3 regions of the Candidatus Pelagibacter bacterium nBUS_27 genome follow, and region 1 is predicted to be linked to each of the others. Evidence: riboswitches for the same ligand, from Rfam matches in the RefSeq annotation. Region 1 holds a riboswitch; each other region holds the start of a gene.
The links. A riboswitch is a leader RNA that binds a small molecule or an ion and turns the genes downstream of it on or off. The one in region 1 is predicted to bind S-adenosylmethionine.

Region 1 (10,020 bases):
CGGAAGCTCATAAAGCTGCTGTAACTGGCGACACTGTTGGTGATCCATACAAAGATACAGCTGGTCCTGCGGTTAACCCAATGATTAAAATTACCAACATAGTAGCTCTGCTTTTGTTAGCAGTTATCGCTGGCTAATTTCTTTACGTTTTTTGGCCCTCACACCAAGAGGGTCATTAACTTTTTGTCTTAAACTAGACATAAAGTCATAAATGAAGGAATTTTTCTTAAATTTTTTTCCTGTTGTATCCTTAGAAATTTTAATTTTTTTCATATCTTTATGGTTATAAAAAATTTTTTTTTTAAAATTCCATAATTGTCAATTTCTAATACCAATATATCGTTTTTATAAACTTTCATCCTACCTAGGTTTTTTAATTCAGATTGAGTTTGTTTTCTCTCTATATAAATCCACACATCATTATCAAATTTACTTTTTGTGGATGGTGATCCCAAAATTGTCCTAATATCATTTTTATTGGATTTATTAACTATTAATGATGCCTGTTGTTTTTCTAAAAATGGAACACCATGATGATTAATTACTTTTTTCCCACTACAATTTGAAACTATTAATGTAAGAAAAATTATATATAATATTTTGAACATGAGTGAAAAATATCTTTATATTTATAACAATTTGATTAATTTCACTAGAAATAAAGATCTATATAAATCTCTAGATCGAAATGATAATTTCTCAGATCGTTTAACCTTATTTTTACTGCATTTTGCTTTTTTTTTAAAAAATTTTAAAAATGAAGAAAATAGGATTATTTTACAAGAAATTTATGATTTTAACTTCAGACAACTTGAACTTAGTATAAGAGAAATAGGCTATGGAGATCAATCAATTAATAAAAAAATGAAAGATTACGTAAATTTATTTCATTCTATGGTTTCTGAAATTCATTTTTGGAAAAAATTACTAAGAACCCAGAAACTTGAAAAGTTTGCAATTTTTTTAACTGATTTTAAAGAAATTGATCAATTACTTGATTATTTTGAAATTTTTGATGAAAATTTATCAAAAAAAACTTTGAATTCTTATTTAAAAAGTGTAAGTAACCCATAATTATGGCTGTACCAAAACGTAAACAAACCCCGTCCAGAACTGGAATGAGAAGAGCTCAAACGATGAAATATTCAACAAAGAATATAGTTGAAGATAAAAAATCTGGTGAGTATCGGTTATCCCATCATTTAGATTTAAAAACTGGAATGTATAAGGGTAGACAAGTTTTAGACCCTAAAGAATAATATAAATCTAAAATGACAGATCTGATTAAAGTTGCAGTAGATGCAATGGGTGGTGATAATTCTCCTAAAAAAATTATTGATGGCATATTGCTAAACCATAAATCAAATAAAAATGTATTTTATAAAATTTTTGGAGATAGAGATAAGATTATAAATTTAATTGGAGATAAAATAAATAATGAATTTTATGAAATCATCCACACAACTGATGTTGTTAAAAGTACTGATAGCCCACTAGAGGGCGCTAAAAGAGGTAAAAATACAAGTATGTGGTTAGCAATAGATAGTGTTAAGAAAAAGGAAGCGGATATTGTAGTATCAGCAGGTAACACTGGTGCTTTACTTGTTATTTCAAAACTAAATCTTAAGATGATAGAAAATATTGATAAGCCAGCTTTGTCAGCTTTATGGCCAAATAAAAAAGGAATGAGTGTTGTATTGGATTTGGGTGCAAATATTGAATGCAGTTCTAAAAATTTATTTGATTTTTCTATAATGGGTGCGTCTCTTTATACTTCGTTATATCCTGGTGATAAACCAAACGTAGGTTTGCTAAATATTGGATCAGAAGAATTAAAAGGAAATGAAACAATTAAAGAAACTTATCAAACTTTAAATGATAAGAAATCTGAAAATTATAATTTTTCTGGCTATATAGAGGGTAATCACTTGATGGATGGAGAAGTCAATGTAATTGTTTCTGATGGTTTTACAGGAAATGTAGCTTTAAAAACAGCTGAGGGCACTGCCAATTTTATTACTAGTGAACTTAAAAAAGCTATGACCGGATCAATAATTGGAAAAATCTCATCTTTATTAAATATTTCAAATTTGAAAAAATTTAAAAAACGCTTAGATCCAAGACTTTATAATGGAGCTATTTTTATTGGACTTGACTCACCAGTCGTAAAAAGTCACGGTGGAACTGATTTTATTGGTTTTTCAAACTCTTTAGATGTTTGTCATAGAATTGTAAAAGGTAATTTGATAGAAAAGATTAAGCAAAATATTTAAACTAATGAGAATAAACTTAACTAAAAAAAACTTAGTTAATTTAGTATATATGCGGCTAGGTTTTTCAAAACAAATCTCTGAAAATCTTATTGAAGATTTCTTAGCAACAATTGTCACAAATATTAAACAAGAAAAAAAATTAAAATTATCTAAATTTGGAACTTTTTCTATTAGACAAAAAAAATCTCGAATAGGCAGAAACCCAAAAACTAAAGAGACTAAAATGATTTCTTCTAGAGATGTTGTGTTGTTTAAGCCATCAAAAGAATTTAAAGAATTTATAAATTTAAAAGATAATGGATAAATCTGACAGTGCTTACAAAACAATAGGCGAGGTTGCAAAAATATTAAATCTAAAATCTAATAAAAAAGGTATTCTCCCAACTCATACGATTAGATTTTGGGAAACTCAATTTAAGCAAATTAAACCTAAAATCTTAAACTCAAACAGAAGATATTATGATGAAAACTGCATTAATCTTCTTAAAAAAGTTAAATTTCTTCTTAAAGAACAGGGCATGACAATTAATGGTGTAAAAAAGATCCTAAATGGAGGCGAGTCTTTAGAACTTGACGAAATTGCAAATAATTCTATAAAAGCTGATAATTTAAGAAATAAATTAGTTAAAATTTCTAAAATTGTTAAAAACTTAAAAAATTTAAAATAATATGGCAAAAAAAACGCACGTAAAAGTTAGACTTGTTCCAGAATCAAAACCTGACAGTCCATTCTTTTATTATGTTAAAAAACCTGCTGGCGGTGAAAAAGCTAAAGTAAAACTGTCTGCTAAAAAATATAATCCTGAAACTAGAAAACACGAAACTTTCGTGGAAAAAAAACTTCCACCACACAGTAAGTAATTATTTTTTTTTAAAATTTCTTCTCTCGTAGTCGATATACGACCAGATCATATTTTTCCAAATTCTATTAGTGATTTTTGGATCGATTTTTAATTTTTTTGATTTTCCTTTAATTTTATTAAGGATAAAATTAATTCTTTTTTGGTCAACTATTTCTTTTTTAAACTCTTTTAACTTAAGCACTTCTTTCACAAGGCCTGTTCTGTATTTAATAAGAGAAAGAAGCTTATTATCAAGTTTATCAAGCTTAACTCTAATTATATTTAATTTTTTTTTGTTATTAGGCGACATTTAATTTATTGGATTAATTAATAATTATTATATTTATCTACACATGTACAGTGCGAATAGTCATATAAATTATCAATTAAAAATTTGGTTACTTATATTATTGTTATTGATTATTTTGATTATCTTAGTAGGTGGACTAACAAGATTAACAGATTCAGGTCTGTCCATTACTACATGGGAATTATTTGCAGGTTTTCTTCCCCCTTTAACAAATGATAAATGGATAGATTATTTTAATCTTTATAAGACAATCCCGGAATATCAGGAACAAAACTTTAATATGACTTTAGATGAGTTTAAATTAATTTTTTGGTGGGAATGGACTCATCGACAACTAGGTCGACTAATTGGTTTGATTACATTGTTACCGCTTCTGTATTTTGCAATTAAAAATGGTTTATGGGTTGTAAAAAGATATGGCATAATTTTTATTTTAGTTTGTTTGCAAGGATTTTTAGGATGGTACATGGTATCCAGTGGTTTAGTAAATAGAATTGATGTCAGTCATTATAGATTATCTATACATTTGTTTACAGCCTTTATTATTCTTTCAATTGTTTTTTGGAATGTTTTAAAATTGACCAAACTACAAATTAATCAAATTTCTATTAAATTATTTTTTATTAAATTTTTTCTTGTTTTGCTATTTATACAATTAATTATTGGTGCTTTTGTATCAGGTATGGATGCTGGAACTATTTATAATACATGGCCTTTAATGGGCGCTTCTTATTTTCCAGATGATAGTAAAATGATTGAATTTTTAAACATTTCTGTTTTTGATAATCCTTCTATTGTACAATTTTTACATAGAAATTTAGCTTACCTAATTATGATAGTTTATATTTTTCTGTTAATTTCTATTTTTAAGGAGACAAATAAAATATTTAGAAAACCAATTTTAATTATTGGGATAAGTTTGTTTTTACAGGTTGTGTTAGGAGTATTAACTATTTTATCTGGAGTAAAGATTATATATGCATCTTTACACCAGATAAATTCTATTTTGATAATATTATCGACTTTATATTTCCTCTACATATCCAGGTATGAGGAAAAAACTAATTAGTTTCTATCTGTTGACATATAAAACTCAAATTAACTAACAGCTTTTAATTTACCTTTAGAAGAATTCTCTAAAGCTTGATCCAAATCATCAATGATATCGTCTATATGCTCCAAACCAATACTCAATCTTACATAACCAGGTGTTACTCCAGCTGCAGCTAACTCATCTTCAGTAAGTTGACTATGTGTTGTTGTTGCCGGATGAATTGCTAAGCTTCTAGCATCACCAATGTTTGCAACATGGTAGAACATTTTCAAAGACTCAATAAATCTTTTTCCTGCTTCAATACCTCCAGCTAGTTCAATGCCAACTAGCGCACCATAACCACCTTTAAGATATTTTTTAGCTCTACTATTTATTTCATCATTATGTTCAGTAGCATAAATCACTTTATCGACCGCTTTATGTTTCTTTAAATAATCAACAACTTTAGAAGCATTTTCACAATGTTGTTTCATTCTTAAAGCTACGGTTTCTAAACCTTGAATTACGCCAAAGGCATTATCAGGTGATAGTGCTGAGCCAAGATCTCTTAAAATTGTTACTCTTGCTCTTACTGCAAAAGAAACATTAGCACCTGTAAGTTCTGGAACAGCTTTTCCCCAAACTACACCTCCATAGCTAGCATCAGGTTCGTTGAAAAGAGGTTGCCTTTTTGGATCTGCTGTCCAATCAAAATTACCACCATCAACTAAAGCTCCACCAACAACAGTTCCGTGACCTGCTATATATTTTGTCAGCGAATAAACCACAACAGCAGCCCCATGTTCTAATGGCTTACAAATTACTGGTGCAGCTGTATTATCAACAATAAGTGGTATATTGTATTTTCTTCCAATATCTGAAACTTCTTTGATAGGAAAAGCTCTTAAATATGGATTTGGTAAAGTTTCTCCATAAAAAGCTCTTGTTTTATCATCTATAGCTTTTTCAAAGTTTTTTGGATCAGAAGGGTCAGCATATCTTACTTCAATACCAAGTTTGCTTAAAGTATGCGTGAATAAAGATACAGTTCCACCATAAAGATCTGTTGAACTAACAATATTATCTCCAGCTTGAGCAACATTTAATATTGCAAAAGTTGAAGCTGTTTGTCCTGATGAAACGGTTAAACTTGCTAAGCCACCATCAAGTGCCGCCAGTCTTTTTTCCAATACATCATTGGTTGGGTTCATGATTCTTGTGTAAATATTGCCAAACTCTTTTAATGCAAACAGGTTGGCTGCATGCTCCGTGCTATTGAATTGATATGATGTAGTTCTATAGATAGGAACTGCTACAGCATTTGTTGCAGTATCACTTCTGTAGTCTCCACCATGAATTGCGATAGTTTCTGGATTATTTCTTTTTGTACTCATTTTTACTCCTTTTTTAGTGCTTTAACTTAATGTAAGGCGCACAATACAGTTCAAATGCCTACCGATAATGATGTGTAAATTCCTGTTTAGCAGTTTTATGCCCGCAATAGGATCAAATCGGCTTGAACCTTTTAGCAGATAAGTATTGTAATGCAAGCCAAATATCAAATTGACTTTGCAATTAATAATAGTATTAATCCTGGCACAATGACAAAATTTGTAAAAAAAGACCAAGTAACATCATCATGGTTCGAGATAGACGCAACTAATGCTGTTGTTGGTAGATTAGCAACTGTTATTTCAAAAATTATTCGTGGCAAAAACAAAACTACTTATACTCCTCATATGGACCATGGTGATTTTGTTGTAGTTAAAAATATCGAACAAGCAAAATTTACTGGAAAAAAATTTGAGGATAAAATCTATTATAGACACACTGGCCACCCAGGTGGAATTAAAGAAACTACACCTGAGAAATTACACGAAAAAAAACCAGGTGAAACTTTAAAGCTTGCCGTAAAAAGAATGCTTCCTGGTGGAGTGTTAGGCAGAAAACAATTAACTAAATTAAAAATTTATACAGGTAGTGATCACCCACATTCTGCACAAAATCCTCAAATTATTGAGTTAGGCAAATTAAACAGCAAAAACTTAGTTAGAAACTAATATGGAAAATACTCAAACAGCATCAAAAACACCTAAACTAAAATTAGACTTTAAAGACAGTAAGTATGCAACGGGCAGAAGAAAAACTTCAATTGCAAAAGTTTGGTTAAAAAAAGGTTCAGGAAAGATTTATGTAAATGGAAAATTATTTAATGAATATTTCTCAAGTGAATTTCATCATCTTCAAATTACTAGACCTTTTGATATAATCAAACAATCTACTGACTATGATGTTAGATGTAGTGTTAGTGGGGGAGGTCCAACTGGTCAAGCAGGTGCCTTAGTTCATGGTATTTCTAAAGCTTTAGTTATGTTTGATGAAAATTTTAAATCTACATTAAAAACCGAAAAACTTACAACCAGAGACTCTAGAGCAGTTGAAAGAAAAAAACCTGGTAGAAGAAAAGCTAGAAGAAGCTTCCAATTCTCTAAAAGATAATTCTTTTTTAATTTTAAACTGTTATAATAAATTATGCCTAAGCTTAATGCATTGGTTGCTGGTTCAACTGGATATATTGGAGTTCAATTAATTAAATTATTAATTAAACACAAATTTATAAACATAAGATTTCTATGCGGAAATAGTTCTGTAGGAAAAAATATTTCTAGTTATGACAAATCTCTTTCAGGAAAAAAATTACCAAAAATTATTAAATTTAATAAAAAACTTTTAAAAGATGTTGATGTAGTTTTTACGGCATTACCCAATGGAGAAGCACAAGATATTTCAAAAAATTTAACAAAAAATATCACTTTAATTGATTTGGCGGCTGATTTTAGATTAGAAAAAGGATCAGAATATTTAAAATGGTACAAACAAAAACACAGAGCAGTAAATTTAATTAAGAAAAGTATATACTGTCTTCCTGAAGTTAACGGAAAAGACTTAAGTAAATACCAGATCGTATCTTGTCCTGGTTGTTATCCAACTTCAATACTTTTACCCTTAATTCCTCTTTTTAAAAAAAACTTAGTTAAAGTTAACAATATAATAATGGACTCTAAATCTGGATATTCAGGAGCTGGTAGAGGTGTCCATGAAAAATATAAAGATAAAAATCTATATGAGTTTTTGAGTGCTTATGGTGTTGGCTTTCATCGACATAATTCAGAGATCGATCAAATGTTAAAAAAATTTACTAAAAAGAAATTAAGTTTTAATTTTACACCTCATTTAACTCCTATGTTTCGAGGTATTTTAAGTACTATTTATATTGATCTAGAAAAAGGTGTTACTCAGTCAGAAATAATTAAGACACTAACAGATTTTTATAAGAATGATGATTTTATAAAAATTTTAAAAGCAAATAGTCTGTTAAGTACAAATGATGTAGTTAACTCAAACAATTGTTTCATTTCTGTTTGTAAATCTAAATACAAAAATAAGATTGTAATAATTTCAGCTATAGACAATTTGATTAAAGGTGGAGCAGGTCAAGCAGTACAAAATTTAAATATGAAATTTAATTTCCCAATTAAAACAGCTTTATAATGAAATTAGTCTTTATTTTTTTTATTTTTTTTATTTTAAATAATTGTTCATTAAACAAAGATTCTAAATATTGGACAGAAGATGTGGTTAAAAAAAGTGAAGATCAAAAAAAATTATCTGAAGTATTAAAAAAGTCAGAAGACATAACAAATATGAGTTATGACGAATATAAGATTTATATAGATGACTATACTAAAAAAAGTAAATATCCGGATATAAACCAATGAAAAAATCAATAAATATTGCTGTAGTAGGTCTTGGACAAGTAGGTTCTTATTTGCTTAATGAATTGAATACTAAAAAAAAAGATATTGAGCTTAAAACAGGCAAGAAGATTAATGTTGTAGCCATATCAGCTAGAAATATAAATAAAAAAAGACAATTTAGAATTAATAAAAATTTTTTTTTTAAAAACCCGTTAGATATTTTTAGTAAAACAAATGTTGATATTTTGTTTGAAGCTATAGGTTTATCAGATGGGATTTCAAAAAAAGTTGTTGAGACTGCTTTAAAAAAGAAAATTCACGTAATAACTCCAAATAAAGCATTAATCTCAAAACACGGTAACGAATTAGCAAAAATTGCAGAACAAAATAATGTCAATCTAGAATTTGAAGCATCTGTTGCTGGAGGAATTCCGATATTAAGATCAATTAAAGAAGGTTTGGCTACTAATAAAATTTCAAAAGTTTATGGGATTTTAAATGGTACCTCTAACTATATTCTCTCAGAAATGGAAAATTCGAACCAAAGTTTTGCTGATGTTCTAAAAAAAGCTCAAAAACTTGGATATGCAGAACCAGGAAATCCAAAATTAGATCTAAATGGTTTTGATGCTTTCGCAAAAGTTAGAATTTTATCATCATTATCATTTAATAGTAAAATTTCTAAACACAAATGCTTAATGGAAGGAATTGAGAAAATTGATCTTAAAGATATTAAAATTGCAAACCAATTAGATTTAAGAATTAAACTTCTTGGAATATCTGAATTGAAAAATGGTCATTTATTTGAAACAGTACATCCATGCCTTGTAAGTAAAAATTCTTATATTGGTAACGTTATCGGTGTAATGAATGCTGTTATCCTTGAAGGAAAACCTGTTGGTGAAAGTATTTTACAAGGAGAGGGTGCTGGCCCAGGTCCTACATCTTCTGCATTGTTGTCTGATTTATTATCTATCTTAAGAGGTAATATAAAAAAACCTCTAGGTGTATCTGTTACTAAACTTAAATCTTTAAAATCCTATAATGTAAACAATTATGTAAATTCTTTATATTTGAGATTTGAAGTTAAAGATAAACCTGGTGTTTTATCTCAAATTACTAATCGATTAGCTAAATATAAGATTTCTGTAAAAAGACTAATTCAAACCCCAAATAAAAAAGATAATAAAGCTACAATTGTAATAATAACTCACAAAACTTCTGAACTAAATTGTAGTAATTGTTTATCTATATTTAAGAAAAATAAAAATATTCTTAAAACACCTGTGTTAATCAGATTGTATAATTAATGGATATTTACTTAAAACTTTTTGAAGTTTTATTTCCTGTTTTTTTTATTATTGGTATTGGTTATTTTCTAGGTAAAAAAAATCCTAAGTTAGATACTTCTTTTATTACTAACTTTGCTGCAAATATTGGTACTCCTGCAATGGTGTTTTATTCAATAACAACAACAGGAATTAGCTTTGAAATTTTTACTAATTATTTCTGGTATGCTCTATTAGCTATAAGTGGTTTTTCTTTAACAGGAGTTGTTTTTTTATTTGTTCTTAAAAAAGAAATTATTAGAGAATTACCTCCTTTTATCTTACCTAATACAGGAAATATGGGTTTACCAATTTGTTTGTTTGCTTATGGTAGTCAAGGTTTAGGAGTAGCTGCAACAATATCTTCACTAGTCATTTTATTTCACTTTACTTTAGGTGTTTTTTTAGCAAGCAGAAAGTTTGATCTTGACCTAATACTTAAAAGTCCACCTTTTTATGCGATAATAATTTCAGTA
Region 2 (10,020 bases), 250 kb from region 1:
GATGAAGATGGTGTTGCTATAAGAGCAGGACATCATTGCTGCCAAATATTACATGATAAATTAAATATACCTGCTAGTGCACGGGCATCAGTTGGAATATATAATACAAAAGATGATTTAGATAAGCTTAACGACTCAATTAAAAACTGTAAAAAAATATTTAATTTAAAATGAATTTAAAAGAATTATATCAAGAAATAATATTGGAACATGGTAAAAATCCAAAAAATTTGAGGAAGACTGATGGTTTCAATAAAGATGCCAAAGGTAACAATCCTTTATGTGGAGATAATGTTCATATTTATTTAAAACTTAATGGACAAATGATAGTTGAAGATATTTCTTTTGAAGGAAGTGGATGTGCTATTTCAATGGCGTCTGCATCTATTATGACAGATTTAATTAAAGGTAAAAACGAAAATGAAGCAAAAGAAATTGTCGAAGATTTTTTAGGGATGATTAAAGAAAACCCTGAACTTAAATCAGAATATCTAGAAGAAGATGAAAAAACAAAACTAATGTGTTTATCTGGAGTAAAACAATACCCAATGAGAGTAAAATGTGCAACTTTATCATGGCACACATTAGTCTCAGCTTTTGAAAATAAAAAAGATCAAGTAAATACGGAGAATTAAGATGACAAAAAAAGAAAAAATTATTGAAGAGATTAGAAAGATTTATGATCCAGAACTGCCTGTAAATATTTATGAACTTGGTTTAATTTATGATGTTCAAGTCGAAAATGATAATTTTGCAAAAATTAAAATGACATTAACTACACCCAATTGTCCAGTAGCAGAAAGTTTACCCAAGGAAGTCAAAGATGGTGCTATGCAAGTTGAGGGAATAGATGATGTTGATCTTGAATTAGTTTGGGATCCACCGTGGAATAAAGATATGATGTCAGAGGCGGCAAAATTGGAGCTAAATCTATAATGAACCCTATAATAAAACTAAGTAATAATGCAGCATTGAGAATTAAAGAAATTATGTCTAATGCTGAAAAAGACTCACTGGGTGTAAGAGTGTCAGTTAAAACAGGTGGTTGTGCTGGAATGTCTTATGTTATGGAATACACCAAGATAGCTAATCCAAACGATGAAGTTATTGAAGAAAAAGGTGTTAAGGTATTTGTGGATTCAGCAGCAGTTATGTATCTCCTAGGAACTGAAATGGATTATAAAAAAGAGGAATTATCCTCATCATTTGTCTTTAATAACCCGAATGAAACTGAGCGTTGTGGGTGTGGTGAGTCTTTTAAGATAGAGTAGGACGTATTGTCCTACTATTTGCATATCAGTATTGCATATCTTGCATATCTAGTGTAAGAATCACATATGAACACATTTGAGTTTAAAAATCTTGTTAAAAGCCTTAAAAATTCTTTAAAGCAAAGAACTTTTTTTAAAGATCTTCGTAAAGAAGTAGAAACTGGTGCAAACGGCACGCAGGACTACGTTGTGAAAAAAGGTGTTAACAAAGATACAATCGCAACAACTAGACAGTAATTAATTACTAGCTACTATAATACATCTCAAATTCAACAGGATGAGGTGCGTGTTCAAATTTGTGAATTTCTTCAAACTTAAGTGCAATGTAAGCATCAATTTGATCATCTGTAAATACACCACCTTGCGTTAAAAATTCTCTATCTTTATCTAAACTCTCCATAGCTTCTCTTAATGAGCCACAAACAGTTGGGATAGCACTAACTTCTTCTGGAGGTAATTCATATAAATCTTTATCAAATGATTCACCTGGATGAATTTTATTTTTAATTCCATCTAGGCCAGCCATTAGCATTGCTGCAAAAGTTAAATAAGGATTTCCAGAAGCATCCGGGAATCTTATTTCACATCTAGCACCATTTTTACTTAATGTAATTGGTATACGACAAGAAGCAGATCTATTTCTTGCTGAATACGCAAGTAGTACAGGTGCTTCGAAACCAGGAATTAATCTTTTGTAACTATTTGTTGTTGAGTTAGCAAAAGCATTAATCGCCTTAGCATGTTTTAAAATTCCACCAATATAATGTAGAGCTGTTTCTGATAAACCAGCATATGCATCACCAGAAAATACAGGTGTATTTCCTTTCCAAATAGATTGATGAATATGCATTCCTGAACCATTATCTCCAGCAACAGGTTTTGGCATAAACGTAGCAGTTTTTCCAAATGAGTGGGTTACCATTTGTACAACATATTTATATAATTGAACATTATCTGCTTGATCAACCAATGTTCCAAAATACATTCCCAATTCATGTTGACTTGGAGCAACTTCATGGTGATGTTTTTCAACTTTAATTCCAACTTCTTTTAAATTTTTTAAATATTCTCCTCGCATATCTTGCTCACTATCAACAGGAGGTACGGGAAAATAACCACCTTTTACAGGAGGTCTATGACCCATATTTCCATTTTCATAAACTTTTCCAGAGTTGTATGGACCTTCTTTGCTATCTAAAACAAATCCGGTGTTATTTGGGTCATTGCTAATTCTTACATCGTCAAACACAAAAAATTCTGGTTCTGGACCAAAAAAAGCTTTATCACCAACACCTGAAGATTTTAAATATTCCTCTGCTTTTTTAGCAGTTCCTCTAGGGTCTCTTTCGTAAGGGGATTTTTTAACAGCATCTAAAATATCACAGAACAGAATCAATGTATTATGAGAGGTAAATGGATCCATTTCCATTCTTGAAGTGTCAGGTTTTAAAATCATGTCTGATTCATTAATAGCTTTCCAGCCTGCTATTGAAGAGCCATCAAAAAAAACTCCATCATCTAGCATTTCATCGTCAACAATAGTTACATCCATTGTTAGATGTTGAAGTTTACCTCTTGGGTCTGTAAATCTTAAGTCTACAAATTCAACTTCTTTTTCTTTTATAAATTTTAAAACATTTGCTGCACTCATTGTATCTCCTGTATAATTTTATAGTTGATAAATAACAAAATAATCTTGAAAAATATTGCTTATTTAATAAATAACACCTATGCAATTTTCACATAAGTGGTGTATTTATGCAATATTATTAAATAATTATTTACAGTGAACCCTTTATTAAAAAAAGAACCAGTCAAAAGAGCTGGAAAAACTATTAAAGATTTTGATCCAAATCTCAAAATTATTTGTTTAGAGCAAACAGCAAGAACAGCAAAGGATGCGGCTACAGCTTTAGGTTGCAATGTTGGGGCAATTGTTAAAAGTTTACTATTTAATTCAGGTAATGACTTTGTACTTTGTTTGGTATCAGGCGATAAAAGATGTTCTTTAAATAAACTTAAAAAAATTTTAGATGAAAAAGATGTGTCCATGGCCCATCCAAATGATGTTAAAAAAATTACTGGCTATACAATTGGAGGAGTTTCACCTGTTGGGCACCTAAATAAAGTAAAAATTTTTATTGATAGTAATTTAAATAGATTTAAAACGGTTTTCGCTGCAGCTGGGCACCCAAATTGTGTCTTTAGAATAGATTTTAGTCAATTAAAAATTTTAACTACCGGTGAAATAAAAGAGATAACAGAATGAGACAACCAAAATTAATAGATTACATCTTATTAACAACATTAGCTTTAATTTGGGCTTCAGCTTTTTTTAATATTAAGATTGCAACATATTCATTTGGACCCGTGACAATTGCTTTTTTAAGAGTTTTTTTTGGAGCAATTCCAGTTTTACTTCTTTGTTATTACAAAAATATAAAAATAGAAGCATTTTCAAAGGACTGGCATTGGTTTGCTATGATTGGATTTATCAACTTAGTAGCGCCATTTTTTTTAATAGCATATGGGGTAAAGTCTGTTCAAAGTAATTTAGCAGCGATATTAATGTCTACTACACCATTAAGCTCTACTGTTCTTGGACATTTTTTTACTAAGAATGAAAAGTTCAATTTGGTAAAAACATTTGGAATTTTAATTGGATTTTCAGGAATCGTATTTTTATTTTCTGATAATATCTTAATTGATGAAAATAATTTCAACTCAGCATTACTAATATTGCTCGGTTCAACTTGTTATGTTGTTGGTGGTGTTTTAACTTTAAAGATAAGTAAGAAAAAAAATGAAAATGTAACAGGGTCAATTTTAATTTGGGCAATTATAATTTTATTACCATTAATGAGTTTTATAGAGCAACCTTGGCAATCAATTCCACGAACTGACTCATTAATATCAGTTATATATCTTGGTATAGTGCCAACAGGCGTTGCTTGGTTATTAAGATTCAGAATTTTAAAAAACAATGGTTTAATTTTTCAATCACAAGTATCGTATCTAATACCAATATTTGGCACTATACTAGGATATATATTCTTGAAAGAATTAATAACGATTAAGGTTTTAATATCTCTAATAGCTGTCTGTATTGGTATCTATTTTGTTAAAAAAGCTGATAATAAAAAAACTATTTAACTGCAGCAATTGCGTTTATGTGTGCTGGCCTAGTTTCGCAGCACCCTCCTAATATCGTTGCACCGTTATCTTTAAATTTTTTAACAATTTCTCCAATTTTTTTAGGTGTAAGATCTTTTCTTTGTCCTAAGAATTCATTTGGATTACCATTAGATTTTGAGAAAGTTGAGGTGTAACCATTTTTGGGTTTAGTAGTTATAAACCCATTTATCTTAAAGCCAAAAGGAACATTTAAACTTTTTAGCTCCTCAAGATTAGCCTCATAGTTTTCAGGTGACACACATGAAAGCATAATACCAAGTAATTGTTCGTCAATAATATTTTTAATATCTGAAATATTTTCGCCACTCGGTAAATTTGTACCTTCAGATATATGAATACCAATGAGATAAGGTTTATTAAATTCTTTAATTGCCTCTATTCCACACTTAAATTCTTTAATGCTACTCCATACATCAAAATAAAAAAAATCCACATAAGGATTTAATAATTTTGCCTGTTCATTAAAGTTTTTAATAATCTCTTCTTCACTTCTTTCATCTGCCTCGTAAGTTAAATTTTGAGGAGGTATTCCACCTGCTACAAGAATATTTGGAAATTCTTTTTTAACATCATGTGCGATTTGACCAGCTTTTTTATTTAAGTATTCAAATTTTTCCTCAACATTGTTATCTCTTAATCTTTTTCGTCTTGTTGTAAAAGTTGTTGTGACTATTACTTCAGCACCAGCTTTTATAAAATCCCTATGTGTATCAGATAAGAGTTGATGGTAATTTTCATCTAATATAGCGTTAGCACTCCATAATGTTCCGTTAGGTTTCATGCCTCTTGCTAGAAGTTCTTGGCCCATTCCACCATCTAGCACCCTTGTTTTTTTGAAAAAATTTAAATCCACTTTAGTCCTTACTTTTTTAGTACTTCAGCTTTATGCTAGGTGTACAATATAGTTTAACTACCTCGCTTATTGATTTTGTGGGAATTATTCTTTTTAGCAGTTTATGCCCGCAATAAGATCAAATCGGCAAATTATTTATACTAATTATATTTGTATCTGTATATTATTTTTTTAATATAATTTTAGCGTTAAAAGAAAACGATCTACGTTCACCATTAATATTAAAAGGATAAGCAGTATGAAGTAAATAATTTGGAAAAATGATAAGTTCTTTAAGTTTTGGTACCACATTATATATACTCTTGCTTAAAAAACCTTTTTGTCCATTTATGAAATCTATAGTTCCATTTGTTTTAATCTTTTTATTCTTTACCATTTTATTGTTAGTCATATCTTTAGGTATTGTTAAGTAGCCCACACCTGATAAATCTCCTTCATGGTAATGAATAGGGTTGTATTCACCTTTAAATTGTCGAACAACCCATAAATTTAAGATCTTAATTTCTTTTATATTCTTAATTTTTTCATTATTTAAAAATTTTGTAATATGGTTCTTTAATTCTTTTTCTAGATTTTTTTTGACAAATTTTTCTGAAATTTTTAATTCTTTTTTAATTTGGCTTGCTAATTTAGAACTATAGTCAATTTTTTTTGATTTAGATTTTTCATTAAACTCATTATTTAAACATTTAAAAAATTTATTCGAAATTCTTGTTCTTCCAATTGTTGGCCCAAAAGGTTTAATATTTTTCATTGAATGTTTAGATATAGTAAATGTTAATTAAATCAAGATTATGGTAATAGCTTTAAACCCATCCTTATAGCCACAAATATGACCAATAAAGATGTAATTAAGGACAAGGTTTTATTCGATAAAAACTTAATATTTAAAAAATTACCAATTTGACCACCCATAAAGACTACCAAGAAAAGAGGCCAGAAATTTAAGAATTGATTTAAAACAATATCTTTTGTTAATTGTCCAGCCACTCCAAAAATAGAATTGATTAAAATAAATAAGGATGCAGTTGTAGCAATTTGTTTTGGATAACCAGCTTTTATTAAAAAAAGTATTGGACTTAAAAAGATACCGCCACCGATACCTACAATTCCTGAAATAAATCCTATGACACAACCAATAAGAATAGATATTTTTTTTGGGATTTGATTTATCTTAATTTTATTACTATCAAAAAATTTACTTCTATTTAATAATAGAATTCCAGCAATAGTTAAAATTATAAATAACAATATCTCAAATAATTCTTTTGAAATTGATAATGAAGCACCAAAAAATGCCAAAGGAACAGACCCCACTACGTAGGGTAAAAGAAGATTGAGACTAAAATTACCAGATTTTATATAATTTATTGAATTACCCGAAACCACAATGATGTTGCAACATAATGCCAATATTGGAATGATGTAAAAAGGAATTTCCCATATTAACATTAAAGCCAGATAAGTAGACCCACCTCCAAAACCAACACTAGAATATAATATTGATGTTATAAGAAAAAATATTGATAATATAATCATGCTTAAAAAATTTTATGAATGTAAATATTGCTTTATTGACTGTAACAGATACCAGAACATTTGATAATGATAAATCTGGAGCTATTCTTGTAGAAAAAATTAAAGAAGCTAACCATAAATTAATTGATAGAAAAATATGTAAAGACAACAAAGAAGATATTGTTTTAATTTTAAAAGATTGGATTAATAAAAAAGATATTGATGTAGTTATCACTACTGGAGGAACAGGGCTTACTGGAAGAGATATTACCCCAGAAGCAATAGAAGAGGTTGCAGACAAACAAATACCTGGTTTTGGAGAAGTTTTTCGAACAATAAGTCTTAAAACAGTAGGAACTTCTGCAATACAATCTAGGGCATGCGCAGTATTAGCAAATGGTAAATATGTTTTTGCTTTACCAGGTTCTTCTGGTGGTGTTACTGATGCATGGGATGGAATTTTAAAACATCAATTAGATATTAATCATAAACCTTGTAATTTTGTTGAGTTATTTCCAAGACTGAAAGAAAAATAATTATTTTTGATATTTTTCTTTCCACTCTGAATAAGGCATTCCATAAACATGTTCTCTTGCATCTGGATCAGATATAGTTTCACCTTTTTTTTCAGCTTCTTCTCTGTACCATCTAGACAAACAATTTCTACAAAAGTTAGCTAAATTCATTAAATCAATATTTTGAACATCTTTTCTTTCATCCAAATGTTTTAACAATCTTTCAAATGTTGCTGATTGAATTTCTATTTTTTTATTATCATTCATAAACTTAGTATTAGTCAGTTATTTTATGAGCACAAGATGTAGTATTAGATGCAATCAAAAGTAGAATATAAAATATATTATAAATAGACTTTGATACAAAACCTTAGTTAACTATTCTTATGGCTATTAAGAAAAAAAAAATAGCAAACTCAAAAACTAAGAAAAAAAAGGCTAAACAAGTCAAAGTTTCCAGAAAAAAAATCAAAACAAAAAAAAAAGTTGCTACAAAAACGTCTGCGACCAAGAAACGTTCTAAAATATCTACAAAAAAAAATAAGATCAAAAATAAAAAAAATAGAGAGGTAAAAATAATGAGTACAGAAACAGTTCAAGCTGGGAAGTCTCCTTTACTGGATACATCTCACTTAAAAGTAAAGTTTCCTTATAAAGAAAAATATGGAAATTTTATTGGTGGTAAGTTTGTTGAGCCTAAATCAGGTAAATATTTTGACAATGTAAGCCCAATTAATAATGAGGTTATATGTTCAGTTCCAAGATCTGATTCTAAAGATGTTGAATCAGCATTAGATGCAGCACATGCTGCATTTCCTACTTGGGGAATTACATCAATAACTGAAAGATCAAATATATTACTTAAGATAGCTGATGTTATTGAAAAAAATTTAGAACTATTAGCTACCGCAGAGTGTTTAGATAATGGTAAGCCAATTAGAGAATGTATGGCTGCTGATTTACCGTTAGTTGTAGATCACTGGAGATATTTTGCAGGAGTGATAAGAGCTGAAGAAGGTTCTGTTTCTGAAATAAGTAACAGTGAATATTCCTACCATATACCTGAACCACTTGGTGTTGTTGGACAAATTATTCCTTGGAATTTTCCTTTACTAATGGCAACATGGAAACTTGCACCTGCGTTAGCTGCAGGAAATTGTGTAGTTCTAAAACCAGCTGAACAAACACCAGCATCTATTTTACTTTTAATGGAACTTATTGGTGATTTGTTACCTCCAGGAGTAGTTAATGTTGTGAGTGGTTTTGGTTTGGAAGCAGGTAAACCATTAGCTTCATCAAAAAGAATAAGAAAAATAGCTTTTACTGGTGAAACAACAACTGGACGTTTGATTATGCAATACGCATCACAAAACTTAATTCCAATCACTTTAGAATTAGGTGGAAAATCTCCAAATATTTTCTTTGAAGACGTTATGGATCAAGATGATGATTTCTTTGATAAGTGTATGGAAGGTTTTGCAATGTTTACTCTTAACCAGGGTGAAGTTTGTACTTGTCCAAGTAGGGTGTTGGTTCAAGAGTCTATCTATGATAAATTTATGGAAAGAGCTGTTGCTAGAACAAAAGCTGTAACTCAAGACAATCCTCTAAAAATGGAAACTATGATTGGAGCTCAAGTATCATTAGAACAGATGGAAAAAATAAAATCTTATCTTGATCTAGGTAAGAAAGAGGGGGCTAAAGTTCTTTGTGGAGGTGAAGTTGCCAACTTAAATAGTGGTTTGGAAAAAGGAAATTACATTCAGCCTACTATTTTCGAAGGTGACAACTCTATGAGAGTTTTCCAAGAAGAAATTTTTGGACCAGTTGTATCTGTCACTAAATTTAAAGATGAAGCACATGCATTAGAAATTGCTAATGATACTCTTTATGGTTTAGGAGCAGGTGTTTGGACTAGAAATGGAAATGTTGCTTATAGAATGGGAAGAGGAATCCAAGCTGGTAGAGTTTGGACAAACTGTTACCATGCTTATCCAGCTCACGCTGCCTTTGGAGGTTACAAACAATCTGGAATCGGTAGAGAGACCCATAAAATGATGCTTAATCACTATAGACAAGTTAAGAATTTACACGTGTCTTACAGTGAAAAAAAATTAGGCTTCTTTTAACAGATATATTATATTGGCCCGTAATAAATGCGGGCCACATAAAAATGAAAGTTTCAGCCACAACTACAGCACTTGAGTTAATAGAAGATTTAAAAAAAACTCATGGTAAAGATTTATTATTCCATCAATCAGGTGGTTGTTGTGATGGTAGTGCTCCAATGTGTTATCCTGCCAAAGAATTCCAAGTAAGTGACGATGATGTTTTAGTTGGTAAAATTGGAGATATTCCCTTTTACATTAGTGAAACTCAACATGAGGCATGGAAAAATACAGATTTAATTATTGATTGTATTAAGGGAATGGGTGGAATGTTTTCTTTAGACAACGGAACTGGAAGAAGATTTTTAACTAGATCAGAGATCTGTATTCCAGAAAACACAAATATAAATTAATTATTAAACTTTTTTGAATTTAAATCTAAATAGTAAAAGTATTAATATTATTGCCATATAAATTAGTGGTTCTGTTAAATCTTTTTTAACCAACCAAATAAAGTGAACCACCCCTAATATTGCAATAATATAAATCAATCGATGAAT
Region 3 (10,020 bases), 520 kb from region 1:
CAATGTAAGACCTTGAATAAAGCTTTTTCTATCATCTTCCAATAATGCGTGATGAGACCAAGTAACTGTCGTTCCTGATAGTAGTAAGATAAGTGTATTAATTAAGGGAATATCCCATGGATCAAAAGTTTCTATATCCTTTGGTGGCCAAACATTCCCAACAAACTCATTTGGAAATAAACTGATATCAAAATATGCCCAAAACCAGGCAACAAAAAACATAACCTCTGATGCTATGAACAATGTCATTCCATATCTATGGTGAATTTGAACAACAGGAGTGTGATGTCCTTGATGTTCTGCCTCTATCACAACATCTCTAAACCACATGTAAGCACCATAAAGCACAAGAGCCAAACCTAGGTACATTCCCCATGAAACATCATTATGCATGTAATAAATTGTTCCAATTGCTAATACCAAGCAAGAAAATGATACGTAGATAGGCCAAGGACTTGGGTCTACTAAATGATAATCATGTTTTTTTTCAGCTGACATTTTCGTGATTATGATTGTTTATAGTAATCTGTCGAGAAAAAAGTGTACGACATAGTTACATCCTCTAAATTTTTTGTAGTTGGGTCATTAACTAGCTCAGGGTCTAAATAAAAAGTCATTACGTAAGTGGCTTTTTCTCCTGCTTTTAGTTCTTGTTTTTCAAAGCAAAAACAACCCAGTTTACTGTAATATTTTCCAAAACTTGACGGCGAAACATTAAAGCTTGCCACTCCATAAGTTGTTTCATTACCATAGTTTTCAACTTCAAACTCTATTCTGTTTACTTCGCCTACTTTAACATCAATAACATTTGATTTAGCTTTAAAATCCCAAGTAAGATTGTTTACATTGGTGTCAAACCTAACACTGACAACTTTGTCTAATACTATATTTGGGGCTTCTTTAGATACTTGAGTTGTCCCTCCAAAACCAGTTATTCGACAGAACATGTCATAAAGAGGTACGGCTGCAAATGAAAGACCAAGCATAAGGAAAAAAATTCCACCAAGCAAAACTGGAGTTAAAGTTTTTTTTCTCATCATAGCTGTCTATCAAAAACTCCTACATTGTATAAAGTAAACACAAAAAGAAAAACCATAAATGCCAGAATTACTACTGCAGTTAAAATATTTTTTTTCTTAGTTTTTTTATCTGGTGTTATCATAAAATTTTATCAATTAAAAAAAGAACAAAAATCAAAAATAAATATAAAATAGAATATCCAAATATAGATTTTGCTTTTTTTGCACTAAATTTATTTTTCTTAAAATTATATAGTTCAAAACATAAAAAATTATAGTAAAAAGTTAAAATTAAAGATGGAATTAAAAAAATTAATCCCACAAAATCAATTGCATAAGGCATCACAATTACAGGCACCATTATCAAAGAATAAATAAAAATATTTAATTTAGTGCTTTCAATTCCATTTGTTAATGGAAGCATTGGAATTTTTGCTTTTTTATAGTCATCAGATTTATAGAGGCTTAACGCCCAAAAATGAGATGGTGTCCAAAAGAAAATTATCAAAAAAAATGTTAAAGGTTCTAATGAAAGAGTATTCGTAGCAATGGTCCAGCCAATAACTGGTGGCAAAGCTCCTGCAGCCCCTCCAATAACTATGTTCTGTGGAGTTTTTCTTTTTAACCAGATTGTGTAAACCAACACATAAAACAAGATAGTAAATAATAATAAACTAGCTGATATTCTGTTAGCAAAAAAATCAAGAGCAATTACTGAAAACACTGAAAGAGCAATACCAAAAACTAAAGCTTGGTTTTTATTAACTTTTCCAGTTGGTATTGGTCTAAGACAGGTTCTTGACATTAATGCATCAAGATCAGACTCATACCACATGTTCAATGCTCCAGCTGCTCCAGCACCAACAGATACTAAAATGATTCCAATAATTGCATCTTTGGTTGGAATAATGTTTGGTGCCATTAACAAACCAACAGCACATGTAAAGATTACTAACGACATGACTCTTGGCTTCATTAGCTTAAAGAGTTCTGAAAAATTAAAAACGTCTTCTTGACTTAAGTTTCTATTTTTTAATTTAGACTTGATCATTTTTTTTAGTGTGAAAAATCTAAATTATTTTTTAACTGCTAGATTTTTCAAGACTTTCTTCATCTTCAAACTTTGGTAATTCATCAAAAGTGTGAAAATTAGGTGGTGATGGTACTGTCCACTCTAAAGTCGTAGCACCCTCTCCATAAGGATTTTGGGCTGCAGCTTTTTTCTTTGAAAATGAATAAATTAAATTTACAAAAAATACTAACAAACCTATTACTGATATGTAAGATCCAATAGATGAAACATAGTTCCATCCAGCAAATGCATCTGGATAATCAGCATATCTTCTTGGCATACCAGCCAAACCTAAGAAGTGTTGTGGAAAGAACACTAAATTAACTCCTATAAAAGTAAGCCAGAAATGCAATTGTCCTAAAAATTCTGAATATTCGTATCCAGACATTTTTCCAAACCAATAATAAAAACCTGCAAAGATCGCAAATACTGCTCCTAAAGATAATACATAATGGAAATGTGCAACAACATAGTAAGTGTCATGCATTGCGGTATCAACACCTGCATTCGCAAGAACAACACCTGTTACACCACCAACAGTAAATAAAAATATAAATCCTAAAGCCCAAACCATTGGAGTTTTAAATGAAATAGATCCTCCCCACATTGTAGCTATCCAAGAAAATATTTTGATACCCGTTGGAACAGCAATGATCATAGTAGCTGCCAAGAAATAAGCTTTAGTGTCTGTACTTAAACCAACTGTGTACATGTGGTGAGCCCAAACTACAAAACCTACAATTCCAATTGCAACCATTGCATAAGCCATTCCTAAGTAGCCAAAGACAGGTTTTTTTGAAAATGTAGAAACAATATGACTAATCATTCCAAAGCCTGGTAAAATCAAAATATAAACTTCGGGGTGACCAAAGAACCAAAATAAATGTTGGAATAAAACTGGATCCCCTCCTGTTTGCGCATCAAAAAAGGCAGTACCAAAATTTCTATCCGTTAAAAGCATTGTAATTGCACCAGCTAAAACTGGTAATGACAATAATAGTAAGAACGCTGTAACTAAAATAGACCAAGCAAATAAAGGCATTTTGTGAAGCGTCATGCCTGGTGTTCTCATATTTAAAATTGTAGTAATAAAGTTTACTGCGCCTAAAATTGAAGATGCTCCAGCCAAGTGTAAACTTAAAATAGCAAAGTCCATTGCAGGTCCTGGTTGCCCAGCTTTAGATGATAAAGGTGGATATATAGTCCAACCCCCACCAACTCCTGTTTGACCTGGAGGGCCATCCATAAAAATTGAAAGTATTAATAAAATAAATGAAGTTGGTAATAACCAAAATGAAATATTGTTCATTCTTGGAAAGGCCATATCAGGTGCACCGATCATTATTGGAACAAACCAGTTACCAAATCCACCTATCATTGCAGGCATCACCATAAAAAAAATCATGATCAATCCATGACCTGTAACTAAAACATTATATAGATGATAATTTCCACCTAAAACCCCATCACCAGGATGCATCAATTCCATTCTCATCAAAACTGAAAAAGCTGTACCTATAACACCTGCAACAATTGCAAATATCAAGTACATTGTTCCAATGTCTTTATGATTAGTTGAATAAGCCCAACGCTTCCAACCAGTTGGTGTGTGATGATCGTCGTGTGATGCTGTTTGTGTATACATATTAGTTACTCGCTAGTTTTATATTTTCGTTTTCTAATAACGGTTCTTTTGCAAATTTAATTTTTGCACCTGTTAGCCATTCAGCATAATCTGCCTCTGACACAACTCTTACAGTAATTGGCATAAACGCATGTTTAATTCCACAAAGCTCAGAACATTGTCCGTAGTAAGTTCCAACTTTTTCAGCTTTAAACCATGTTTCATTAATTCTTCCTGGAACTGCATCTCTCTTAACACCAAATGATGGTAATGCCCAAGCATGTAAAACATCATTTGCTGTAATTAAAACCTTAACTACTTTATTAACTGGAACAACAACTTCATGATCTACTGACAGAAGTCTTGGTTGATTTTCTTTTAAGTCTTTTGTCTCAATCATATATGAGTCAAAAATAATATTTTCATCTGGATACTCATAACCCCAATACCACTGGTAACCTATAGCCTTAACCGTAACATCTGCTTTTGGAATAGTATCTTGTTTGTATAAAATTTTGAAGGATGGTACTGCTATAACAATTAGAATTAAGCATGGAATTAAAGTCCACAACACTTCGATTGCAACATTATGTGTTGTCTTTGATGGATTTGGATTTCTTGAAGCTCTAAATCTAATAGACACGTAAATCATCAAAAATAATACAAAGACACTGATTGCAATTATAATAGGTAGTAACAAATTATCATGAAAATTAACTATCTCCCTCATTGACTGGGATGCAGCGTTTTGAAAACCTAGTTGCCAATCTTTTGGTTGATTAGCAAACGCGTTTGATGAATAAAAAATAGCTAGAAATATGTATAAAAATTTTTTCATTTGTAGACACTATATAGTTCGTCTTTTGTAAAATTACACTTTACTTTTCGCGACAAAATATCAATTTATTGCGTAATTTATGATCGATATAGCTGAAATTACAGCTGTTTCTGATCTCAGTATGTTTTCATTGATTTTAATTGGCTGAACACATTCAAATTTAAGAATCTGTTCTCGTTCCAATTCAGAAAAGTCTCCCTCTGGTCCAATTATTACACAAGTTGGCTTAGACGTTATTTGATCTGTATCAATTTTATTATTTTTTGAGTTTAAATCTGTAAATATTAAATCCATGTTTTTATTTTTCAAAAAAGACTCCAAAGATTGAGGGTCTTCGATTAAAGGAACGTTAATCCGATTAGATTGTTCAGTTGCTTCAATAATGACTTTTTCAACTCTCTCTTTATTGATCTTACGAACAATAGTTCGATCAAATATTATGGGTAAAAACTTTGTAACACCTAACTCTGTAGCTTTTTGTATCATAAAATTAAAATAGTTTGATTTAATGGGTGAAAAAGCAAGCCATAATTCTTTGGGGTTTTCTTTTTGTCTCAATTGATTGGTAATACTAAATTCAACAATACTTTTTGAAATACTTAAAATTTTTGCTTCCCACTCTCCACTACTATTAAATAAAGAAAAAACTTCGTTTTCTTTAACTCTCATTACTTTACTCACATAATGAGATTGTGATTTATCAAGTGTAGCTGTTAAATTAAGTGATAAACTTTCACTATAAAATAATCTAATATTACTCATTAAGATAAGTTTAATTATGAAAAATATTAAAGCAATAATTTTTGATGCATACGGCACATTATTTGATGTCAATTCAGCAGCAGAAAAATGTAAAGAAAAAATTGGTAATAAGTGGGAAGGTTTTGCAAATTATTGGAGAACAACTCAACTAGAATATACTTGGCTTAGAAGTTTGATGAAAAGACATAAAGATTTTTGGCAAGTGACTGAGGATAGTTTGGATAAGTCAATGCAAGCTTATAAAATTGACCTCTCGATGAGAAATGAGTTGTTAGATCTTTATAAAATCCTTTCACTATTTTCTGAAGTTACAGAAGTTTTAAAATCACTTAAAGAAAAAAAATATAAACTAGCTATTCTCTCAAACGGCACACCCACCCTTCTCAATCAATTAGTTAAAAGTAATAATTTAGAAAATATTTTTGATGATATTTTTTCAATCGAAGAAGTAGGGATTTATAAACCAGACACAAAAGTTTACGATATGCCAATTAACAAATATCAAATTAAAAAAAATGAAGTTGCTTTTTTGAGTGCAAACACTTGGGATGTATCAGGTGGAGGAAATTATGGTTATAATTCTATTTGGGTAAACAGAAATAATAATATTTTTGATAAACTTGACTACCAACCAGAGTTAGAGATCAAAAACTTAAAAGATCTATTACCCAATATAAAATCTAATTAAAATTAAGCCTTATCTCCATAATCAGTCATATGTTTTGGAATTCTTTTATTTTTTCCATACATAAAATGATTTTCCATTTTTTCTCTATATTTACTTGCTGGAACAGTTAATCCAACTGACTCTGCAACTTCCCTAATCAGCATTGAATTAGCTCCACAGCAAACACCGAGATAATTTATTCCTAAATCATTTGCCTCTTTTGCAAATTGACCTATTTCATATCTATTACAAAAATGTGGATCTAAAGCTGTTGGAAATGTTCTTCCATGTGGAGAAGGACAGCCACAATCGGCTCTGTCAGGCAAATTAAAAAAAGTTGGAAATTTTTCATTGGTTCTATATGGAATTGGTAAAGCACCTACATGACATTTGACTGCTTTTCTAATCTCCTTTAAGAATGGCAACATTGTTGCTGGTCCTCTAAAACAATTTAAGCCCACAACATCAGCGCCTTTTTGTTCCAGCTCTTTACATGTATCAACTACAGACTTTCCATCTCTCATTTTGTTTTCACCCATTGGAGAAATTGTTAGCACAGTTGGTAGATTGGCTTTTTTCATTACCTCAAGAGCTTTAAAAGCTTCTTCAGCATAATAAAAAGTTTCACCAATTAACATGTCCGCACCTTCATCAACTGCCCAACCAATCATTTCAGAAAACATGCCTTCAACTACTTTTTGGGCTTGCTTATCATCTTCCTTCCAAATATTTGAGTTAGAAATATTTCCAGCCATTAAATTTGGCTGAGATCCTTTAGGTGTATCCAAAGCAACCTTTTTTGCAATTTTTAAAGCAGAACGATTTAGCGGTTCAAGTAATTCTTCTTTACCTATAACTCGCATCTTTTCTCTATGTCCATTGTAAGTAAAGGCTTCAACAATATCAGATCCTGCATGTTGAAATTCTCTATGCAAATTTTCAAGTACTTCTGGATGATCTAAAGATACCATTGGCACAAATTCTCCAGATGCCATATATCCACGTTTCTCTATTTCAAATAAAAAACCTTCAGCACAAATCACAGGTCCTTTATCTAATCTTTCTTTTAGTATATTTGTTTTCATTTTTTCTCCAATACAGAGTTAAGAGGCTAAAACTTTGATACAAATCAAATCAATTTATTTTGAAATAGCTCTTCCCTCCATTAATTTGGAGAAAAGAAACTAATTAACCAAAGAGGGTAAAAATTAGCTCTTCTCTCCTTTTTAGTGCTTTAGCAAAATGCTGGGTGCACAATACGGTTCAAATACCCGGTTTTAATTTGAGAAAATTTCAAAAAAAAACCACCGGCTAAAGCGGTGGTTGAAGTGTCGCTTTAGCAGGATTTTTAAAGCGCTCTGCAATTTAACTTAAATCAGCGCTAATCAATACAATCACAAATAAACAATGTTGTCAAAAGAATAAGCTTTATCTTATTCTGTTTTCTTCAAAGTTTTTATTAAGTTTTAATGAGATAGTTCTAGTATTTCTTTTATTCCAATCAGAAAAAGATTTCAAAATAGGAATTACTGATAAGCCAAATTCTGTAAGTGAATATTCAACTTTTGGAGGTACTACTTGATGAACTTTTCTATTAACAATGCCATCAGTTTCCAACTCTTTAAGTTGCTTAGATAACATTTGTTGAGTGATAGTTTTTAATACTTTTTTTAACTCATTAAATCTTACTGTCTTATTGTGAAACAGTGTAAATAGAATTCTTATTTTCCACTTACCACCAAGAAAATATATAGCTCTTTCAGCTGGGCAATTAATTAATTCTTTCATGGCACTTAAATAACTATTTTATTTTAATTATCAAGGTATGTTTTTAAATACTAGTATGATTGTTTTGCGTACTTGCATAATTTGTAACAAATCATTAGTTATGTTCCAAACTAATCGAAAGGGTAAATATGACTAAAGGACAGAGTGCTGGCAATGGACCAATTGCAGTGGAAGTTGAAAAAGATAAATCTTATTATTGGTGTTCATGTGGACAATCAAAAAAGCAACCATTTTGTGATGGATCACATAAAGGAAGTGAGTTTACTCCATTGGCATACAAGGCAAAAGAAACAAAAAAAATGTTTTTCTGTGCATGTAAACAAACTAACAATGCACCATTCTGTGATGGTTCACACAATAAATAAATCATGACAAATATATTAGATTTAGTAGCAAGGTTTTTTATTTCACTTATTTTTTTATTAAGTGGAATAAATAAAATTGGAAACTATGAAGGAACTGTTGGTTGGATGGAGTCCTTAGGCATGCCTGGTATTTTTTTAATCCCAGCAATCATATTAGAAATCAGTGCTTCAATACTAATAATAGCAGGATATAAAGTTAAAATTTCAGCAGCTTTGCTGAGTGTATTTTGTATAGCTACTGCGATTATTTTTCATAGTGATTTAAGTGATCAAATGCACTTTATTTCATTTATGAAAAATATTGGTCTTGCTGGAGGATTTTTATTTCTTGTTGTTAATGGAGCTAAAGATTTTAGTATTGATAAAAAGTTTGGAAATTAAATGTCAAATATAGAAGTAAGTAAAATTATAGACCCTATTCCAGCATCAGATGGTGCTGGGGTAAAATTAAAAAGAAGTATTGGTGTTGAGCCAAATTACTTTGATCCATTTTTAATGTTAGATGAATTTGGATCAGAAAATAGTGAAGATTATATTGCAGGTTTTCCACCCCATCCTCACAGAGGAATTGAAACAGTTACTTACATGTTAGCTGGAGATTTTGAACACAAAGATAGCACTGGTGGCGAAGGTAGAATGACAGCAGGAGATGTTCAGTGGATGAAGACAGGAAGTGGAATAATTCATTCTGAAATGCCCACAATGAAAGAAGGTAAACTTCATGGTTTTCAATTATGGGTAAATATGCCTGCTAAATTGAAGATGAGTAAGCCTGAATATATTTATATTGATGCAGATAAAATGAGCGTTCATAAAGATGGAGATAAACAAGTTAAAGTCATAGCTGGTAAATTTGAAACTGCTGAAGGCCCTATTAAAGGTCATAACGTTGAGCCAGTTTATTTTGATGTTGAGTTGAATAAAAATAAAGAATTTAATTTTAAATTACCATCTACTCATAATACTTTTATTTATTTAATTAATGGTGAAATTGAAATTGGTAAAAATAAACATGACAATGTTAAAGATAGTACCTTAATACTATTAACTAGAGGTGAGGATTTAATTATGAAGGCTAAATCAGATGCTAAGTTCTTAGTGATTTCAGGCAAACCAATTAACGAAGAAATTGCAAGAGGCGGACCCTTTGTAATGAATACTAAAGCTGAAATCTTGCAAGCAGTACAAGATTATCATAATGATACATTTGTAAAATAAATTATGAAAGCTGTAGAAATTAAAAAAAATGGTGGGCCTGAAGTTTTAGAGCTTAAAGATATTACTCTAGATAAGCCAGGCACTGACCAGGTAACAATAGAACAAAAAGCTATTGGTCTTAATTATATAGATACTTACCACAGATCAGGTTTATATCCTTTAAAAATGCCAAGCGGTTTGGGTTTGGAGGGTGCAGGTGTTATTACTGAAGTTGGAGACAATGTAAAAGATTATAAAATTGGTGATAAAGTTTCTTACGCTGGTATTCCATTAGGATCTTATTCAACACACAGAAATTATCCAACAAAAAATCTTGTAAAAGTACCAGAGGGTATTGATCTTGAGCTTGCAGCAACTTTGATGACAAAAGGTTTAACTACATTTTATTTATTGCATAAAACATTTCCCGTAAATTCAGGACAAACAATTCTTTATCATGCAGCAGCAGGAGGAGTTGGTCAAATATTTGGTCAGTGGGCTAAGAGTTTAGGCTGCACAGTTATAGGCACTGTTGGTTCAGATGAAAAAATAAATATAGCAAAAGAAAATGGTTACGATCATGTAATCAATTACAATAAAGAGAATTTTGCTAAAAAAGTTTTAGAGATTACTGATGGTAAAGGAGTTCCAGTTGTTTATGATGGTGTGGGTAAAGACACTTTAGATG

Region 2: another riboswitch for S-adenosylmethionine. It lies ahead of ACIJYG_RS04535 (homocysteine S-methyltransferase family protein); the one in region 1 lies ahead of ACIJYG_RS03150 (O-acetylhomoserine aminocarboxypropyltransferase/cysteine synthase family protein).
Region 3: another riboswitch for S-adenosylmethionine. It lies ahead of ACIJYG_RS05895 (homocysteine S-methyltransferase family protein); the one in region 1 lies ahead of ACIJYG_RS03150 (O-acetylhomoserine aminocarboxypropyltransferase/cysteine synthase family protein).

Annotation. Positions count from the first base shown of each region.
Region 1 covers NZ_CP172845.1:569,550-579,569, forward strand. Annotated here, with positions in the region: gene ACIJYG_RS03095 (sodium-translocating pyrophosphatase) at 1-137, shown strand, start outside; gene ACIJYG_RS03100 (hypothetical protein) at 124-273, opposite strand; gene bamE (outer membrane protein assembly factor BamE domain-containing protein) at 270-608, opposite strand; gene ACIJYG_RS03110 (ubiquinol-cytochrome C chaperone family protein) at 607-1,074, shown strand; gene rpmF (50S ribosomal protein L32) at 1,077-1,259, shown strand; gene plsX (phosphate acyltransferase PlsX) at 1,272-2,273, shown strand; gene ACIJYG_RS03125 (integration host factor subunit alpha) at 2,278-2,577, shown strand; gene ACIJYG_RS03130 (MerR family transcriptional regulator) at 2,570-2,941, shown strand; gene ACIJYG_RS03135 (50S ribosomal protein L33) at 2,943-3,134, shown strand; gene ACIJYG_RS03140 (chorismate mutase) at 3,135-3,425, opposite strand; gene ACIJYG_RS03145 (COX15/CtaA family protein) at 3,469-4,494, shown strand; gene ACIJYG_RS03150 (O-acetylhomoserine aminocarboxypropyltransferase/cysteine synthase family protein) at 4,524-5,852, opposite strand; SAM riboswitch class V at 5,855-5,921, opposite strand; gene rplM (50S ribosomal protein L13) at 6,060-6,518, shown strand; gene rpsI (30S ribosomal protein S9) at 6,520-6,957, shown strand; gene argC (N-acetyl-gamma-glutamyl-phosphate reductase) at 6,991-8,010, shown strand; gene ACIJYG_RS03170 (hypothetical protein) at 8,010-8,237, shown strand; gene ACIJYG_RS03175 (homoserine dehydrogenase) at 8,234-9,526, shown strand; gene ACIJYG_RS03180 (AEC family transporter) at 9,526-10,020, shown strand, end outside.
Region 2 covers NZ_CP172845.1:819,752-829,771, reverse strand. Annotated here, with positions in the region: gene ACIJYG_RS04575 (aminotransferase class V-fold PLP-dependent enzyme) at 1-174, shown strand, start outside; gene sufU (Fe-S cluster assembly sulfur transfer protein SufU) at 171-635, shown strand; gene ACIJYG_RS04565 (SUF system Fe-S cluster assembly protein) at 637-936, shown strand; gene ACIJYG_RS04560 (HesB/IscA family protein) at 936-1,271, shown strand; gene ACIJYG_RS04555 (hypothetical protein) at 1,338-1,508, shown strand; gene glnA (type I glutamate--ammonia ligase) at 1,516-2,922, opposite strand; gene ACIJYG_RS04545 (YbaK/EbsC family protein) at 3,058-3,540, shown strand; gene ACIJYG_RS04540 (DMT family transporter) at 3,537-4,424, shown strand; gene ACIJYG_RS04535 (homocysteine S-methyltransferase family protein) at 4,417-5,319, opposite strand; SAM riboswitch class V at 5,328-5,391, opposite strand; gene ACIJYG_RS04530 (putative 2OG-Fe(II) oxygenase) at 5,483-6,073, opposite strand; gene ACIJYG_RS04525 (sulfite exporter TauE/SafE family protein) at 6,112-6,858, opposite strand; gene moaB (molybdenum cofactor biosynthesis protein B) at 6,873-7,373, shown strand; gene ACIJYG_RS04515 (DUF1244 domain-containing protein) at 7,374-7,619, opposite strand; gene ACIJYG_RS04510 (aldehyde dehydrogenase family protein) at 7,931-9,481, shown strand; gene ACIJYG_RS04505 (DUF779 domain-containing protein) at 9,526-9,873, shown strand; gene ACIJYG_RS04500 (sulfite oxidase heme-binding subunit YedZ) at 9,877-10,020, opposite strand, start outside.
Region 3 covers NZ_CP172845.1:1,086,962-1,096,981, forward strand. Annotated here, with positions in the region: gene ACIJYG_RS05855 (cytochrome c oxidase subunit 3) at 1-498, opposite strand, end outside; gene ACIJYG_RS05860 (cytochrome c oxidase assembly protein) at 507-1,037, opposite strand; gene ACIJYG_RS05865 (serine protease) at 1,037-1,162, opposite strand; gene cyoE (heme o synthase) at 1,159-2,070, opposite strand; gene ctaD (cytochrome c oxidase subunit I) at 2,102-3,736, opposite strand; gene coxB (cytochrome c oxidase subunit II) at 3,738-4,553, opposite strand; gene ACIJYG_RS05885 (RsmE family RNA methyltransferase) at 4,614-5,315, opposite strand; gene ACIJYG_RS05890 (haloacid dehalogenase type II) at 5,332-6,003, shown strand; gene ACIJYG_RS05895 (homocysteine S-methyltransferase family protein) at 6,006-7,067, opposite strand; SAM riboswitch class V at 7,199-7,264, opposite strand; gene ACIJYG_RS05900 (winged helix-turn-helix transcriptional regulator) at 7,411-7,770, opposite strand; gene ACIJYG_RS05905 (CDGSH iron-sulfur domain-containing protein) at 7,899-8,135, shown strand; gene ACIJYG_RS05910 (DoxX family protein) at 8,139-8,516, shown strand; gene ACIJYG_RS05915 (pirin family protein) at 8,517-9,353, shown strand; gene ACIJYG_RS05920 (quinone oxidoreductase family protein) at 9,357-10,020, shown strand, end outside.